DNA from 2 places in the Roseburia sp. CLA-AA-H209 genome. Region 2 is predicted to be linked to the other one. Evidence: a T-box and tRNA genes for the amino acid it is inferred to sense, from the RefSeq annotation. Region 2 holds a T-box; the other holds one or more tRNA genes.
What was found. The T-box of region 2 lies ahead of thrS (threonine--tRNA ligase). A T-box ahead of a tRNA ligase gene usually reads a tRNA of that ligase, here a tRNA-Thr.
Positions count from the first base shown of each region.

Region 1: it encodes a tRNA-Thr, which carries the amino acid that the T-box ahead of thrS (threonine--tRNA ligase) is inferred to sense. The anticodon was not compared.

Region 1 covers NZ_JAJEQU010000007.1:165,174-174,274, reverse strand. Annotated here, with positions in the region: gene LKD41_RS08825 (hypothetical protein) at 1-233, opposite strand, end outside; gene LKD41_RS08820 (DHH family phosphoesterase) at 240-1,214, opposite strand; gene LKD41_RS08815 (hypothetical protein) at 1,241-1,681, opposite strand; tRNA gene LKD41_RS08810 (tRNA-Thr) at 1,910-1,982, shown strand; gene LKD41_RS08805 (helix-turn-helix domain-containing protein) at 2,145-2,684, shown strand; gene potA (spermidine/putrescine ABC transporter ATP-binding protein) at 2,694-3,767, shown strand; gene LKD41_RS08795 (ABC transporter permease) at 3,760-4,581, shown strand; gene LKD41_RS08790 (ABC transporter permease) at 4,575-5,354, shown strand; gene LKD41_RS08785 (ABC transporter substrate-binding protein) at 5,358-6,407, shown strand; gene LKD41_RS08780 (DUF5688 family protein) at 6,569-7,486, shown strand; gene glgA (glycogen synthase GlgA) at 7,476-8,915, opposite strand.
Region 2 covers NZ_JAJEQU010000010.1:241-9,341, reverse strand. Annotated here, with positions in the region: gene LKD41_RS10210 (hypothetical protein) at 1-99, shown strand, start outside; gene LKD41_RS10205 (hypothetical protein) at 282-2,084, shown strand; gene LKD41_RS10200 (MutS-related protein) at 2,097-3,737, shown strand; gene infC (translation initiation factor IF-3) at 3,976-4,470, shown strand; gene rpmI (50S ribosomal protein L35) at 4,493-4,690, shown strand; gene rplT (50S ribosomal protein L20) at 4,715-5,071, shown strand; gene LKD41_RS15825 (hypothetical protein) at 5,109-5,411, opposite strand; gene LKD41_RS10175 (SEC-C metal-binding domain-containing protein) at 5,603-6,103, shown strand; T-box leader at 6,197-6,399, shown strand; gene thrS (threonine--tRNA ligase) at 6,594-8,555, shown strand; gene LKD41_RS10165 (DUF1540 domain-containing protein) at 8,778-9,092, shown strand.

The DNA.
Region 1 (9,101 bases), on a different contig from region 2:
GCATCTGCCTCTACGCTGCACTCTTCTTCTAAGATTTCCTGCTCCACAAAGAGACGCAGGGTAAAATCATCCAAATCACTTTCATCATCAAAGTCTACACCCTGAAAATAATGATTGCCGCAATTTTTAAATAAGTTCTTTACATAAGAGGTACTGGATAAAATTCTCGACTGGGATACATCCTCTGCCTCAAGATAAATATGATAGGTTATCTTCACCTGATTTTCTGCCATGGTATCTTACCTTCCTTCTTCTGTCTTGATCTGCTCTAAGAACAGCATTTCTAATTTATAATCCCGGTCCGGTTCCAACTTTTCCATATTCTTCTTTGGAATGAAGCCGCCAGCCATTGCCGGATGTCCGCCACCGTTTCCATAATCTGCTAATGCCTTTGCTACAACTCTTCCGGCATCTACATGATTGAATGCACTCCGGACAGAAAACTTAATGCCATCAGAACGGATTGCATAAATCACGGAAATATTAACTACATCAAGAGATAAAATAAAGTCTGAAATAATTGCAATCAGCGCATCCGGACAATCAAACGGAATCGATGCAAATCCCACATCATCATAAATGTGGATATTATCGATTGCTGCACCATATGCCTTTAAATCAGAAAACTCCATTACATTTACATACATGGATTTTAACTCTTCCACATCTGCCATTGGATAGATGTATGCAAACATATCCACATCAAGCTTTGTTGTACCACGAACAAAGTCATCCGTATCCATCTTGATGCCATATGCCAGTGCTGCCGCCACATCCCGGCTCATTGGTGTATTGGTAAGATAAAAATACTCTGCAATCATTGTGGCACAGGCTCCTACACGGCGCACATCTTTATAAGCATATTCACAGGCAATTACTGTCGGATGATGGTCAATACATGCCACCTCATCCCCGATAAAATCGGTCAGATTCGTATTATATTTCTGGGAGTCTACGGTAACAATATAGTCCTCTTTCTTCATATCATCCAAATCTTCTTTAGACAAAATATCAATATGAAATGTATCAAACATCTTTCTTGTACTCAGGCGTTCAATCTTGCCATCATAACAGATATCTGCTTTAATCCCATGGTAATTTAAAAAATGCTGTAAGCCAAAGGCACTGGCAATCGCATCCGGATCTGGAAAATTATGTGTCTGAATATAAGTTCTGTGTCCTCTTAATAACTCTACTAATTGTAAGGGATCCATGTTTTATCTCCTGGTATGATTTCTTCTTATTTTAATATAGAAAGCGGATTATTTTCCTTCTGGAATTTTAAGGCAAACAAAGCTGCCCCATAGCATAAAATTCCAATCAGCATAAATATCACTTTACCGGAAATTATTCCAACGACAATCTCTGCTGCTGCAACAATTCCATGCAGCCAGACAGGAAGGTTATGCAGACATGCAGCAAGTCCCGCTTCAATCAACACTACAATACATACGCTCACTACCGGCATCTTCCATACCAGTATACCCAGAACAATTTCCAATACGGCAAAAACCACAAATACACATAACATAATCAGCGCGCTGTTTTCCTTTAATTCTGCAATCGTAAACTGACTGTTCTTCTTTGCATAATTTTTCTTTGCGCTGTTGATTTTCTTCTTCATATTCTTCTTACTGTCCTCAGTTTTCTTTCCCCCTGAAACAAATTCCTTCACTTCCATGAAAAAAACTTCCTCCTTGTAATGATTTCCCTTTTCATAAGCCGGTTCATCTTTCTCCGGTTCTTACACATCTACGCCCATTATACCAAGTAACCATTGAAAGAACAACTTTTTTCAAAAAAACATTGCAAATTTATTTTTTTCTATATATAATATTATAGTATGATTTTAATAAATAAAGGGTTGTCTGAGAAAAATATTTTATTTCGCATATAACCAGATTATTCTGCTTCCGTGGCTCAGTTGGTAGAGCGGCGCATTCGTAATGCGTAGGTCAGGGGTTCGAGTCCCCTCGGGAGCTTTTTTTGTTGTCTAAAAATAATCTAAAAATAGTATTGACATTTCTCTTTCAATTTCTCATAATACTCCTTAGTGAGTTTATTATTATTAAACTTCAAATACATTATTAGCTTCATTTTGTAAAAACTATGTAAAATCACTTTTCATGGAAAGGAAGTACAAAATGGATATTGGAAATAAAATCAAGGAGCTGCGGATTCTCTACGGTCTCACCCAGCAGGAACTGGCTGACCGTCTGGAATTATCCAAAGGATTTATCTCCCAGTTAGAGCGTAATCTTACATCTCCTTCCGTGGGTACACTTTTAGATATTATCCAGTGTCTCGGCACTACGCCGGCAGAATTTTTTGCAGATGATGAACCTGCACAGCTTGTCTTTAAAAATGAAGATTATTTTGAAAAAGAAGATGCGGAACACAGGAGCTTAATCGAATGGATGGTTCCCGGTGCCCAGAAAGATATGATGGAACCGGTACGGCTGACGCTGAAGCCCGGCGGCACATCAGACATCTATCTTCCACATGAGGGAGAAGAATTCGGCTATGTACTTAAGGGCTCCATTAAAATCATATATGGTACCCGTACTTATACTGCAAGACAGGGGGAGTCTTTTTATCTTAAGTCCAATAAAAAGCACCATATCGAAAATACCGGCAGGAAAGATGCCGTTCTTATCTGGGTTACAAACCCGCCAAGTTTTTAGGAGGTTATGATGGGCAAGAAATTAATACAATTAGAAAATATTACCAAAACTTATGACGGAAATATGATTTTGGATGACTTAAATCTTTATGTAAAGGAAAACGAATTCTTAACACTGCTGGGACCTTCCGGCTGTGGAAAGACTACTACCCTGCGTCTTATCGGTGGTTTTGAGACACCGGACACCGGACGTATTATTTTTGATGGAAAAGATATTACTTCTCTTCCGCCAAATGAGCGTAAATTAAATACCGTATTCCAGAAATACGCACTTTTTACCCATATGAGCATTGCAGATAATATTGCTTTTGGTTTAAAAATCAGTAAAAAAAGCAAGGCTTATATTCAGGATAAAATCAAATATGCCTTAAAGCTTGTAAACTTAGACGGTTATGAAAACCGCAGCATTGATTCCTTAAGCGGTGGCCAGCAGCAGCGTATTGCCATTGCCCGTGCCATTGTAAATGAACCAAAGGTGCTCCTTTTAGACGAGCCTTTGGGCGCACTGGATTTAAAAATGCGTCAGGACATGCAGTACGAACTGATTCGTCTGAAAAATGAACTTGGCATTACTTTTATCTATGTTACCCACGACCAGGAAGAAGCCCTTACCATGTCAGACACCATTGCTGTCATGAATCAGGGCTATATCCAGCAGATTGGTACTCCGGAAGATATTTATAATGAGCCGGAAAATGCATTCGTTGCCGACTTTATCGGAGACAGCAATATCATTGACGGTGTCATGATTGAGGATAAATTAGTCAGCTTCTTAGGCATCAAGCACGAATGTGTCGACACCGGTTTTGGTAATAATAAACCGGTAGACGTAGTCATCCGCCCGGAAGATATTGAGATTGTAGAAGCCGGCACCGGTTTTATGGATGGTGATATTACTTCTGTTATCTTCAAGGGTGTCCACTATGAAATCGAAATTATGGCTGGCGGCTATGAATGGCTTGTTCATACCACCAAATATTTTGAAACCGGAAGCCATGTAGGAATGAAGGTAATCCCTTTCAATATCCAGATTATGCATAAACCGGAATCCAGTGACGAAAAGGCGGTGGAACTCGATGCATAATGCCAGAAAAAGACTTTTAGCCGGACCTTATCTGGTCTGGATTATTGGATTTACTGTACTTCCGATTCTGATGATATTATATTACGCATTCACCAACAGTGACGGTGGTTTTACCTGGGCAAATATTGCTGCAATTGCAGACCCGGTACATATAAAAGCACTCCTGCTTTCCTTGAAGCTTGGTATCTTATGTACGGTTGTCTGTCTCCTGCTCTCCTACCCGCTTGCCATGATATTAAACAGTCTTCATATCAAGCATCAGAGCTTTGTGGTATTTATCTTCGTCCTGCCAATGTGGATGAACTTCATGCTGCGTATTTTAGCATGGCAGATGTTACTTTCCAATAATGGAATTATCAATGGATTCCTTTCCATTTTTGGCATCCCGAAGCTTCATATGTTAAATACCCAGGGAGCCGTTGTATTTGGCATGATTTATGATTTTCTTCCATTTATGATTATGCCGATTTACAATTCCATAGTACGTATCCGCAAGGAAACAATAGATGCGGCAAGGGATTTAGGTGCCAACAGTTTTATCACCTTCTTCCGTATCATTCTGCCGCTTACTGTGCCTGGAATTATCAGTGGAATTATTATGGTATTCGTACCGGCACTTACCTCCTTTGTTATTTCAGACCTTTTAGGCGGAGGTAAAGTACTTCTCATTGGAAATGTTATTGAGCAGTCCTTCATGCAGGGTTCCTACTGGAATTTAGGTTCCGGACTTTCCATTGTACTTATGCTTTTTGTATTAATCAGTATGGCATTTATGAATCGTGCCGGTGAATCAGGAGGGCATGCAGTATGGTAAAGAAAAGTTTATCAAGAATTTATCTTGCAATTATTTTCCTGTTTCTGTATCTTCCGATTGGAGTTCTGATTGTACTTTCCTTCAACAACTCCCTCTCCCGTGTAAAATGGGGCGGATTTACGACAGAATGGTATCGCAATCTTGTTTCTGACCCGACTATTATGAATGCCTTTTATACCACGATTCTGATTACCGTTGCATCTTCTGTGATTGCTACAATAATCGGAACCATGGCTGCAATCGGAATCAGTGCCATGCGGAAAAGGAACCGTCAGATTATGCTTGGTGCAACTAACATTCCACTTCTGAATGCAGATATTGTAACCGGTATTTCCCTGATGCTGCTTTTTGTCCGCTTTACAGCGCTTGGAACATCAACCGTATTGATTGCACATATTACCTTTGACATTCCATATGTCATTTTAAATGTACTGCCTAAGCTTTCCAACACCTCCTCCCATACCTATGAGGCTGCCAGAGACTTAGGCGCAACACCACTTTATGCATTTTTCAAAATTGTATGGCCGGATATCAAGCCTGGTGTATTCTCCGGTTTTCTGATGGCTGTGACAATGTCCTTAGACGATTTTTCCATCACCTACTTTACCAAAGGTGCCGGTGTCAACACATTGTCTACCATGATTTATACCCAGCTGCGTAAAGGTATTATTCCGGAAATGTATGCACTGTCTACGATTTTATTCTTCCTTGCTCTGGTGCTTCTTCTGATTATGAATTACCGCAGTGTCAAGGATGCGAAAGGAAGGTCTTAAGAAATGAAGAAATTCTTATTTTCATTTATGCTTATTGCTGGTCTCCTTACTCTTTCCGGCTGTGGACAGAAAGAGGATGAAAATGCACTTGTTATTTTAAATTATGGAAAATATATAGAGCCGGATGTTATCCAGCAATTTGAAAAAGAAACCGGTATTACCATCAAATACGAAGAATATGAAAGTCCGGAGGAAATGTATACCAAATATAAGGCGGGTTCCATCAAATACGATTTAATCTGTACCTCCGACTATATGATTCAAAAGCTGATTCATGAAGGCGAAGTTCTGGAAATGGATTATGATAATATTCCACTTTACGAAAACATCGACCCGACCTATGTGGAATTTTCCAAGGCCTTTGACCCGGAAACGAAATACACACTACCTTATTTCTTCGGCACACTGGGTATTCTCTACAATAAAACCATGGTAGATGAAGCTGATATGGACAGCTGGAATGTTCTCTGGGATCCGAAATATAAGGGACAGATTATCATGGAAAATTCCGTCCGCGATACCTTCGTTCCTGCACTCCGGCTTTTGGACTATTCCATCAATACTACGGATGAAGATGAATTAAACGAAGCACTTTCCATGCTTTGTGACCAGAAAGATTTAGTCTACTCCTATCTGGTAGATTCTTCTGCCGATGAAATGATTGCCGGAAATGCTGCCATGGCTCTTATTTATTCCGGAGAGGCTGCCTATGCACAGGATTATAATGATGATCTTGATTATGTGGTTCCGAAAGAAGGTTCTAATATGTGGATGGACTCCTGGTTCATTCCTAAAACCTGCCAGCATAAGGATGCTGCAGAACAGTTTTTAAATTATCTCTGTCGTGAAGATATCGGTATGGAAAACTTTGACTATGTCTGGTATGCTACACCAAACACCGCTGTTTATGACGAACTGGATGAAGAGGTTCAGGAAAGTACTACTATTTTTTCTGATCAGGAAACTTTAGAAAACTGTGAAATTTTTAACAGTCTTGATGTCCCGGCTACAGAAACTTATGACTATCTATGGAAGAAATTAAAATCTTACTAAAATATTCTGGTCTCTAAAAGATTAGAAATTTTTTAGAAAAATTTCATATTACCTTTCTTGTTATTCAAGACACAAGATGATATATTGAAAGTCCATTGGAATAATCCATGGACTTTCTTTTCTATTTATTCATTTTTACCATTTCTAACCAGGAGGTCTTTATGACATATCAACAATTTCTTACTGAAATCCAGTTACAAATTCATTCTCTGTTTGATACAGATGTTACGATTCAGCTGCATAAAATCCAAAAAAATAATGGCGTTACTTTGGATGGACTCACTATTCTGCAAAAGGGCTGCAACATTTCTCCCACTATTTATCTCAATGATTATTACAAAGAATATCAGGCAGGAAAAAGCATACATAACATTATTTTACATATCCGGGAAATTTACCGGGCTTACCGTCCCAGCAGCTCTGTCGATGTAGCATTCTTTACTAATTTTGAAAATGTACGGCACCGCATCCTCTTTAAACTGATTCATTATCAGAAAAATGAGGAACTCCTCAAAGAAATCCCTCATTTTCGTTATCTTGATTTTGCAGTTGTTTTCTATTGTCTTTTATCTAGCTCAAGTCAGGGAAACGCCACTATTCTGATTCGTTCCACTCATCTTTCCTACTGGAACGTCTCCGCAGATGCGTTATATTCTTATGCCTTAGAGAATACGCCGGCACAGCTTCCTGCTGATTTTGAACCATTAATGCCATTACTCAATAAGCTTATGCCAATGCCCTTTCCTGCAGATAGCATGGAAGAAGAATCCGAAACACCGCTTTATGTATTAACCAATAAAGCCAGACTCTATGGTGCTTCCTGCATTCTCTATCCAAATCTTTTAGATTCCATTGCAGATAAGCTCACATGTGACTTCTATCTGATTCCAAGCAGTATTCATGAATTTCTGATTCTTCCTGTTCTGCCCGGAACCTGTATACAGGATTTAAATGCTATGATTCATGAAGTAAATTCCACTCAGGTTGAGGAAGAAGAAATCTTATCCGATCACGCTTATTTCTATTCCCGTTCCGAAAAGCTTCTTACTTCTATGTCAGAAGAAAGGACTACAATCTAGCATATAATTTTTCATATTCCTTTGCAGAACTGGACCAGGAGAAATTCTGCTCCATGCCACGTCTTGCGATATCCAGCCACCCGGTCCGGTTCTCATGGAATACCTGATATGCATAAAAAAGACTGTCACGCATTTCATGAGCATTATAATTGGAAAAAGTAAAACCTGTTCCGGTATGCTGATACTCATTATATGGCTCTACGGTATCCTTTAAGCCACCGGTCTCGCGAACCACCGGTACTGTTCCATAACGAAGACTCATCAACTGGCTCAGACCACAGGGTTCAAATAAAGATGGCATCAAAAAAGCATCTGATGCTGCATAAATTCTATGTGCTGCTTCTTCGTAATACATAATATTTGCCTTCAGTCTGTCCGGATACCTGCTCTCATAATAACGGAACATATTCTCATAACGTTCCTCTCCGGTTCCTAAGGCAACAATCTCAAATTTACCGGAAGAAAGCAGTTCATCCATCATATAATCTACCAGTGCAAATCCCTTCTGCTCTGTCATTCTTGAAACAATTCCAACTAACATCACATCATCCGAATACGGAAGATTCATATCCTTTAAAAGTGCCTGCTTGTTTTTCCGCTTACCCTCTTCTAAATCATTGGCATCATATAAATAAGCAATCTTTGGATCCGCTTTCGGATTATATTCATTATAATCGATTCCATTAATAATACCGCTTAATTTATAGCTGTTACTGCGAATGAGACCATCCAAGCCTTCGCCACCATCCGGAGTTGTTATCTCATAAGCATATGTAGGACTTACCGTTGTTACAGCATCTGCATATACAATACCACCCTTCAGATAATTTCCCTCTCCATACGACTCTAATTTGTCCGGTGTAAAAAGAGCATCCGGCAATCCGGTAATATCTTTTACTGCCTTTAGATTCCAGCGCCCCTGGAACTGTAGATTGTGTATCGTAAATACCGTTTTCATATTCTGGTAAAATACATTTTTCTTATAGATATTCTCCAGATATACCGGAACCAGTCCCGTCTGCCAGTCATGGCAATGAATAATATCCGGCTGGTAATTCATATGCGGCAATGCTTCTAATACTGCCTTTGAGAAAAATGCAAATTTTTCTACATCTTCGTAAATATTATTATATGGTCTTTCTCCCGCAAAATAGAATTCATTATCAATAAAATAATACTGGATTCCATCTTCCTTTGCCTCCAGTATTCCTACATATTGTTTTCGCCAGCCCAAATCTACATAAAAATGCAATATATGATGCATTTTCTTACGCATATCCTCACGGATACACATATACTTCGGCAGCATGACACTGACTTCATATTCGTTTTTTGAAAAATATTTTGGCAGTGAACCTGCAACGTCTGCAAGGCCGCCTGTTTTGATAAATGGAACTGCCTCTGATGTAACAAATAATACCCGCTTCATTTCTGTTACCCCCAAATCTGATACCCTTTTTACAAATACGCTGCGCTTTCTTTCGCAGTGCATCTTCGAAAGCCTACGGCTTTCTCGATGTACGGGCATTCGCCCTATTTACGCTCACACTCGCAAATCCGCTGTGCTTTCTTTCGCAGTGCATCTTCGAAAACCCTTGGTTTTCTCGATGTACGG
Region 2 (9,101 bases):
TTTCCAATGGGAATTCTGGCACTGGCTGTTACCGCAGCTGCAGTAGCATGTATGGTTATCCAGAATAAAAAGCGTGATAGCAAAGCAGCAAGAGCTTAAAAAATAATATAAATAAGTATTGCAGGCAGGACGATAGAAAATGAAAATACATTTTGTCGTCCTGCTGTTTTTAGTTGCCAGCCATTTGAAGAAAGCTTTCACTTGACATTATTTTAAAATTGAGTTATTGTATTAATTAAATAATACAATAATAATTGCAAAGAAGAAAAGGGAGATTAGGTATGGCAAAGAAAAAGAAGAAAATGGAGTTTGAAACAATGCAGGTAAAGCTGCCTCATGTAAAGGGGCTGTCCATTGTGCTTCCGGTTATTTATATTTTATGGGTGGCAGTGATGTATTATCTTCTGCTTCCGGCACTGAATATTCATTCCAGAGGTTTATGGCTGTTTGTATTAGGCGTTATATTATTCCCGTTAGGAATAATAGGTGCGTTGGTATCGGCAGCCAGGAAGGCGGAAGGTAAGTCCGCAGGAAAGCTGGAAAAGCCGGTAAACGGTATTTTTGCAGCAGTTGGAGTAATCGGAATTCTGTTCCTGATTCTTTTATTTTATGGCAGCAAAATGTTCCATGCACAGGCATATGCAGATATCCTGACCATCGAAGACAGTGATTTTAACAGCGATATCAATACAGCATCTTCTGTATCAAAGATTGCGTTAATGGATACGGACAGTGCAGTATTGCTGGGTAATCGTGAAATCGGAAGCCTTTCAGAAGTGGTGAGCCAGTATAATGTATCGGAAGACTACACACAGATTGATTATCAGGGGGCACCAACGAAAGTATCTGCATTAGAGTATGCCGGCTTCTTTAAATATATGGGAAATAAGGAAAATGGTGTTCCGGGTTATATAACTGTTGATCCGGTAGGACAGAAGGCGCAGTATGTTCCGGTAAAGGAAGGAATGATTTATGTTCCGTCTGCTTACTTTGGCAAGGATTTAAGAAGGCATATCCGTATGAATTACCCGGATAAACTTTTCGGAAATCTTCATTTTGAAGTGGACGAAGATGGAAACCCATACTATATTGCCAGTGTATACAAATACACCATCGGTTTATTTGGTGGAGAAACCGTCGAGGGTGCAATCAGCTGTGACCCAATCAGCGGAGACTGTCAGTATTATGATGCATCAGAAGTGCCGAACTGGATGGATGATGTCTTTGACGGGGATCTTCTGGTGGAACAGTATAACTGGTATGGAGAATTATCTAATGGATTTATGAACAGCATCTTCGGCAAAAAAGGCTGTAAGAAATGTACGGAAACGGTAGTAGAGGATGAAGACGGAGATGAGGAATCTTACGAAGCAAACTTCGGCTATGTTGCCAAAGACGGGGATATCTGGATTTATACCGGAGTTACTTCTGTCAATGATGATGCCTCCAATATCGGGTTTATACTGGTAAATGAGCGGACTTCAGAAGCACATTATTACAGTATTGCAGGAGCAGATGAAAGCTCTGCAATGGCTGCTGCAGAAGGAGAAGTGCAGGAGAAAGGATACCGTGCATCTTTCCCGTCTTTGATTAATGTAGATGGTCAGCCGACTTATATTATGGTATTAAAAGATGCCAGCGGCATAGTGAAGCTTTATGGCATGGTAAATGTAGAATCTTATAATATGGTAACAACAGCAGCCAGTCTCGATGAGTGCTTTGCAAAGTATCGTAAGATGACAGGCAGTGATGGTACAGAAAACACTGGGAATCCGGAAGAGGCAGAAAATTCTTCCGGGGACAGCAACAGCACTGCAGGTAATGCACAGACAGCAGCCAAGGGAAAAACAATTCCGGAAGGTGAGACAGAGACAAGAAGTTTTGTAATCAGTGAAATGCAGTATGTTGAGATTGCAGGAGAGACCTATGTTTATCTGGCAGGAGACGACGGTATGGTATACTGGCAGAAGTTTTCTGATAATGAACAATTGATTTTCCTGCATGAGGGAGATACTGTTACTGTAAATGGAATTATGGATAAAGATAATATTTACTGGATAGATACCATTGGAATCATGCAGTAGGAAGGCGAAGAAATGGAAGCAGCAATCCTTGTAGTAATTATGATTGCAGGATTTACTTATTCAGCAATTAAAACAAAAGAGAGTTGGAAGAACCGCTGCAAACGGACACTGAAAGAAAAATATGGAAAAGAACCTGAGAAAAAGGAATTCAAAAGAGAACTGATAAGAAATTATCTGGATACTGTGGGTGGAACACAGCAGGTGGATGAGGTCACATGGAATGACCTTAATATGGATGATGTGTACCAGAGAATCAACAACTGTGATTCCACCATGGGAGAAGAAATTTTATATGCAAAGCTTCATTATGCGAAGCAGACGAAGGAAGAAGAGGAGCTTTTAGAAAAAAGAATAGCTTTTTGTGAAGCAGATGATGAAAAACGCTATCATCTGGAAGAAACTTTGTCAAAGCTTGGAAAGAGAGACGAGGCTTACTATATTCCATCCTTTATCCAGACAGTAGAGGATTTTGCAATTTCAAATCTCTGGGTTTATCAGATGCTCCGGATATTGCTGGTGGTAGTTGTTGTGGCGGCAGTCGTATTTCATAATATATATGCTCTGTCAGCTTTGGTGGTAGTATTTCTTGTGAATTTGTCGGTGTATATCTTTACGGTCCGGCTGAAGTTTGACCAGGAGATTCATATGATGGGAACGGCGGCATACCTGATTACGGTAGCACGAGAACTGGAGCAGGAATACCGGAAAGACAAAATTTGTGAAGAACTGGCACCGCTGCTTCCGGTATTTGCCAAAATGGATAAGAAGGCATTTCTGCTAAATATCCAGAGCAGAAATGCCATGGGAGATGTGTTTGAAATGCTGCAGGATTTCCTGCTGGGGGTAACCCAGTGGCATATCCTTACTTATATGAAAGTATTGAATCAGTTTATGGATAACCAGGATGCTTATCTTAAGATTTACCGGGTGGTAGGAGAACTGGATGCAGCGGTCAGCACAGGCTCTTTCCGAAAGAGTCTGCCTCTTGTGACAGTACCGGAATATGAGGAAACAAAGCAGCTTGAGATGGAAGAAATTTATCATCCGCTGCTTCATGGAGCAGTGACCAATTCTATGGAACTTCAGCATAACTGCATTATCACAGGCTCCAATGCTTCCGGTAAGTCAACCTTTATCAAGACCATAGCTGTCAATGTGATACTGGCACAGAGCATTCATACCTGCACCGCAAAAAGAATGCATCTGCCTCATGCAAAAATGATTACTTCCATGGCGGTAAGAGACGATATTTTATCCGGTGACAGTTATTTTATCAAAGAGATTAAATATTTAAAACGTATTCTGGATGCTTTGTCGGAGGATGAACTGGTTATCTGTGTTATTGATGAAATCTTAAGAGGAACCAATACCCAGGAGCGTATTGCAGCTTCAAAAGCAATCATGGAATATCTGGCACATCATAACTGCATTGCAATTGTGGCATCCCATGATAAGGAATTGACGGAGCTTGAAAAAACTGGTTATGACAATTATCATTTTTCCGAAGAGTTTGGAGAAGAGGATATTGTATTTGATTATAAATTGCAGAAGGGACCGGCAAATTCCCAGAATGCAATCCGCCTGCTTTCCTTTACCGGGTTCCCGGAAACGATTATTGAGAGGGCGGAAAATATCAGAAGCGAATATCGGTAAAAATAATGCTTGACGAACGAAATGACATATGGTACTATAAGCAAGTTGAAGAAAGTAGAGTATCCACTCTCACCTTAGCACAATCAAGTGACTAAGTGTTTATAATGAGTATGCAATGAGCGAATCATTTTGAAGTGGATAGTCTGTCTATCCACTTTTTTTGCGGAAATAAACGGAAAGTTGTCTGGCAAAGCTGTGGTGAATTTAATTTTGGAGGTGTACGACCATTAGCGAGTTAATGATCAATGAACAAATCAGAGATAAGGAAGTCCGCCTGATTGGCGCGGATGGTGAACAGTTAGGTATCATGTCAGCAAGAGAAGCATATAAGCTGGCACAGGAAGCAGAACTTGATTTAGTAAAGATTGCTCCTGGAGCAAAGCCACCTGTATGTAAGATTATCGATTACGGTAAATACAGATATGAGCTTGCAAGAAAAGAGAAGGAAGCACGTAAGAAACAGAAAACGGTTGAATTAAAAGAAGTTCGTCTTTCTCCAAATATCGATACCAATGATTTGAATACCAAAATGAATGCCGCAAGAAAGTTCATTTCCAAAGGAAATAAAGTAAAAGTTACACTTCGTTTCCGTGGCAGAGAAATGGCACATGTACAGGCAAGCAAACATATTCTGGATGATTTTGCAGAAGCACTTGCAGATATTGCAGTAGTGGAGAAAGCACCAAAGCTGGAAGGCAGAAGCATGGGTATGGTGCTGGCAGAGAAAAGATAATGATTTTAAGGAGGAATAAATTATGCCAAAACAGAAAACAAGCAGAGCAGCAGCAAAACGTTTCAAATTAACAGGAACAGGAAAATTAAAGAGAAACAAGGCTTATAAGAGACATATCTTAACAAAGAAAACAACTAAGACTAAGAGAAATCTTAGAAAACCTGCAATGACAGATGCAACAAATGTTAAGAATATGAAGAAGATTTTACCATATTTATAAGAATTGGTTAAGGAGGAATAGAACATGGCAAGAATTAAAGGCGGCTTAAACGCTAAAAAGAAACATAATAGAACATTAAAATTAGCTAAAGGTTACAGAGGAGCACGCTCCAAACAGTATAGAGTAGCAAAACAGTCTGTCATGAGAGCCTTAACAAGTTCTTATGCAGGAAGAAAACAGAGAAAGAGACAGTTCAGACAGTTATGGATTGCCCGTATTAACGCAGCAGCAAGAATGAATGGATTATCTTACAGCAAATTTATGTATGGTTTAAAATTAGCTGGTGTTGATATGAACCGTAAAATGTTAGCTGAGATGGCTGTAAATGATGCAGAAGGATTTGCAACATTAGCAGAGCTTGCAAAAACAAAACTTGCTTAATTTTAAGAAGTGGACAAGTTATAAAAGAGGATTGTGGTTATTCGCAATCCTCTTTTTTGATGTTTGGTTCATTTGAAGTTTTTGCGGAAGCATCCTGCCCGGAAGCTTCTTTTTTGATGGAATCCAAATCTTCTCTTAAAGAGTAATGATTCTTAAGTAAGCGGTATACCATGGTATAAGCCCAGATGAGAACCGGGACAACCACAGTGGCATAGATGGAAGCCTTAAGACAGTTTGTGGCAAGATCGCTTCCAATCAATGCAAAAACAAGAGTGGAAACATAGAGGGCAACTAAGAGTACAACACCGATAATTGCAAGAATCTGTTTTGTCTTTTTCATATATGACCTCAACTTTCTTTGATGACCTGTTTTTAGAAAAAAGCAATATATATTATTTTAACATTTGACAGCGGATAGTCAATCAGAAAATGTAAAGTTGCAGAGGATAAATACTTGAAAAAAGCACAAAATATGCTATACTGAAACAAGCGTTATACGACTAAATATGGATTAAAGGATGGATATGAACAATGGCATTATTAGAAGAATGGCAGAAGATTGCTTATGATCAGCAGGCAGATAGAGGAAAATTACAGAAGTTCTGGCAGAGATATTTTATGTTAGAGAAGGGCGTATATGAGAAGCTTTTAACAAACCCGGATGAGAAGGTAGAAGGAACTGTAAAAGAGCTGGCAGAGAAATACGACCTCAGCATTATGGATATGACTGGATTCTTAGATGGAATCAATGACAGCCTGGTAACACCAAACCCAATTGATACTATGGAAGAGGATACCAAGGTAAGCCTTGCATTCAATAAAGAAAAATTATACAAGAACATGGTAGATGCCAAAGCTGACTGGCTCTATGAATTACCACAGTGGGATGAAATTTTTGATGCAGATACCAAGAGAAAGCTTTATTTAGAGCAGAAGAAATCCGGCACTGTTGTAGTTGGAAAGAAAGTCGGAAGAAATGATCCGTGTCCTTGTGGAAGTGGAAAGAAATATAAATTCTGCTGCGGAAGATAAGAATAAAATATTTTGGAAAACATTTGGAAAATATTTCACAGAAAAACTCTTTACATAGCAGAAAAAAGAGTATAAAATAGCTTTTGTCAAAAGGACAAAACAAAGAAGAGACGAGTAGCATGACAGGAAGTCAAAGAGAGGAATACAGTTGGTGAGAGTATTCTGATGGAGTGTAATGTGAAGACCAGCTCTGAGTGACCCCAATCCGGTCCGGTGATTCCGTTATCATCAGAATGAGCGGTTGTACGATAAGTACAGCAAGCAGGGTGGAACCACGATAGAGTATCGTCCCTGATGCATAAATTTTATGCATCAGGGATTTTTTACTTTACAGGAAATTGCTTTCCTGTAAAGCAAAAAACGCTCCGCGAGGATGCGCACTGCGGCGTATAAGGTAAATGTCGCAAGCGACCGCCGCAGGCGCGAGAAACTCGCAAAGCGTGTTTCTCGTAGTTTTAATACCAATATAATAAGAAAAGGAGACTTGAACATGAAAATCACATTAAAAGATGGCTCAGTAAAAGAGTACAGTGAAGCAAAATCAGTCTATGATATTGCAGCAGATATCAGCGAAGGCCTTGCAAGAGTTGCATGCGCCGGTGAAGTAGACGGAGAAGTGGTGGATTTACGAACCGTTCTTGACAAGGACTGCAATTTAAATATTATAACAGCAAGTGATGAAGAAGGATTAAAGGTAATCCGCCATACTGCATCCCATGTACTGGCTCAGGCGGTAAAAAAATTATTCCCGGATGCCAAGATTACGATTGGACCGGCAATTGAAGATGGATTCTATTATGATTTTGATCATGCCCCATTTTCAAGAGAAGACCTCGATAATCTGGAAGCAGAGATGAAGAAGATTATCAAGGAAGGTCATGAATTAAAACGATTCACACTTCCAAGAGAGGAAGCAATCAAATTCATGCAGGAACGTAATGAGCCATACAAAGTAGAACTGATTGAAGAATTACCAGAGGGAGAAGAAATTTCTTTCTATGACCAGGGCGGCTTCGTAGATTTATGTGCTGGTCCACATCTGATGACAACCAAGGGCGTAAAGGCATTTAAACTGACATCATCTTCCATGGCATATTGGAGAGGTAATTCTGACAAAGCAAGATTACAGAGAATTTATGGTACTGCTTTTAATAAGAAGGAAGAGTTAAAAGAATACTTAGAGAAATTAGAAGATGCCAAACGCCGTGACCATAACAAACTTGGCCGTGAAATGGGATTATTTACCACTGTTGATGTTATCGGACAGGGACTTCCTTTATTTACACCAAAGGGAACCAAGATGATTATGAAACTGCAGCGTTGGATAGAAGACTTAGAGGATAAAGAGTGGGGTTATGTACGTACCAGAACTCCGCTGATGGCAAAGAGCGACCTTTATAAGATTTCCGGACACTGGGATCACTACATGGATGGAATGTTCATTTTAAATAAGGACAGCGACGACAAAGAGACAATGGCACTGCGTCCGATGACCTGTCCATTCCAGTATTATGTATACATGAATGAACAGCACTCTTACAGAGATCTGCCATATCGGATGTCAGAGACTTCTACATTGTTCCGGAATGAGGACTCCGGAGAGATGCATGGACTTACCCGTGTCAGACAGTTTACTATTACAGAGGCACATATTATTCTTTGCCCGGAACAGGCGGAAGAAGAACTTACCAGATGTACTGAACTTTGCCATTATGTAATGACTACACTTGGTATCGATGGAGATGTTACTTACCGTCTGTCCAAATGGGATCCGAACAACAAAGAAAAATATCTGGGCGACGAAGCATATTGGAACAGTACCCAGCAGTATCTGCGTGATGTTATGGATAAGAATGGCATCAAGTATACAGAAGCAGATGGGGAAGCTGCATTCTACGGACCAAAGATTGATATTCAGGCAAAGAATGTATATGGAAAAGAAGATACCATGGTTACCATCCAGCTTGACTGTGCAAGTGCAGAGAAGTTTGGCATGTACTATATCGATGAGAAGGGTGAGAAAGTACTTCCTTGGATTATCCATCGTACATCCATGGGATGTTATGAGCGTACCCTTGCATGGCTGATTGAACATTATGCAGGAAAATTCCCAACCTGGCTTTGCCCGGAACAGGTAAGAGTATTGCCGATTTCTGAAAAATATGCAGACTATGCAGAGCAGGTAAGAAAAGAATTAGCAGCTCATGATGTAGATGTAACGGTTGATAACCGTTCTGAGAAAATCGGATTCAAGATTCGTGAAGCAAGACTGGATAAGCTGCCGTACATGCTGGTAGTTGGTCAGCAGGAGGCAGAGAACGGAACCGTATCCGTAAGAAGCCGTTTTGCAGGAGATGAAGGCGTAAAACCTTTAGGAGAATTCATTGATGCAATCTGCGAAGAGATTCGTACAAAGGAAATCCGTAAGGAAGAAGTTGCAGAAGAAAAATAAAAATGCAATAAAATCTAATTTTTAATTTTATAATTTATATGGATTCAAAAAGACTGTTGCTGGCATTTGCACCGGACAACAGTCTTTTTTGCTTTACAGGAAAGCGACCGCCGCAGGCACGAGAATGTGTCAAGGTACATTCTTTTTTTCATGAAGTTGGTAACATAAAAAGATTTCCTTTGGAGATACTAAACGTGTAACAAAAGAAAGGAGATGATTTTTGTGACAGAATTAAAATGTTCTGTAAGAAGCTGCAGTTTCCAGAAAGATGATTGCTGTTGCCGTGGAAATATTACGGTAGAGGGTGCACATGCAAACCGCAACAGCGAGACAAGCTGTGGAAGTTTTGAAGAGAAGAAAAACTGTGGATGTGCCAATTCGACCGGTAAACCGCCTAAGATGAGCGATGTTACCTGTGAGGCAGTAAACTGTAAATTCAATGAAGGAAGAAAATGTCATGCAAAAGACATCCAGGTAGCCGGAACGAATGCCTGTACCTGTATGGAAACAGAGTGTGCAAGCTTCTGCTGTTCCTAAAAAGTGGAA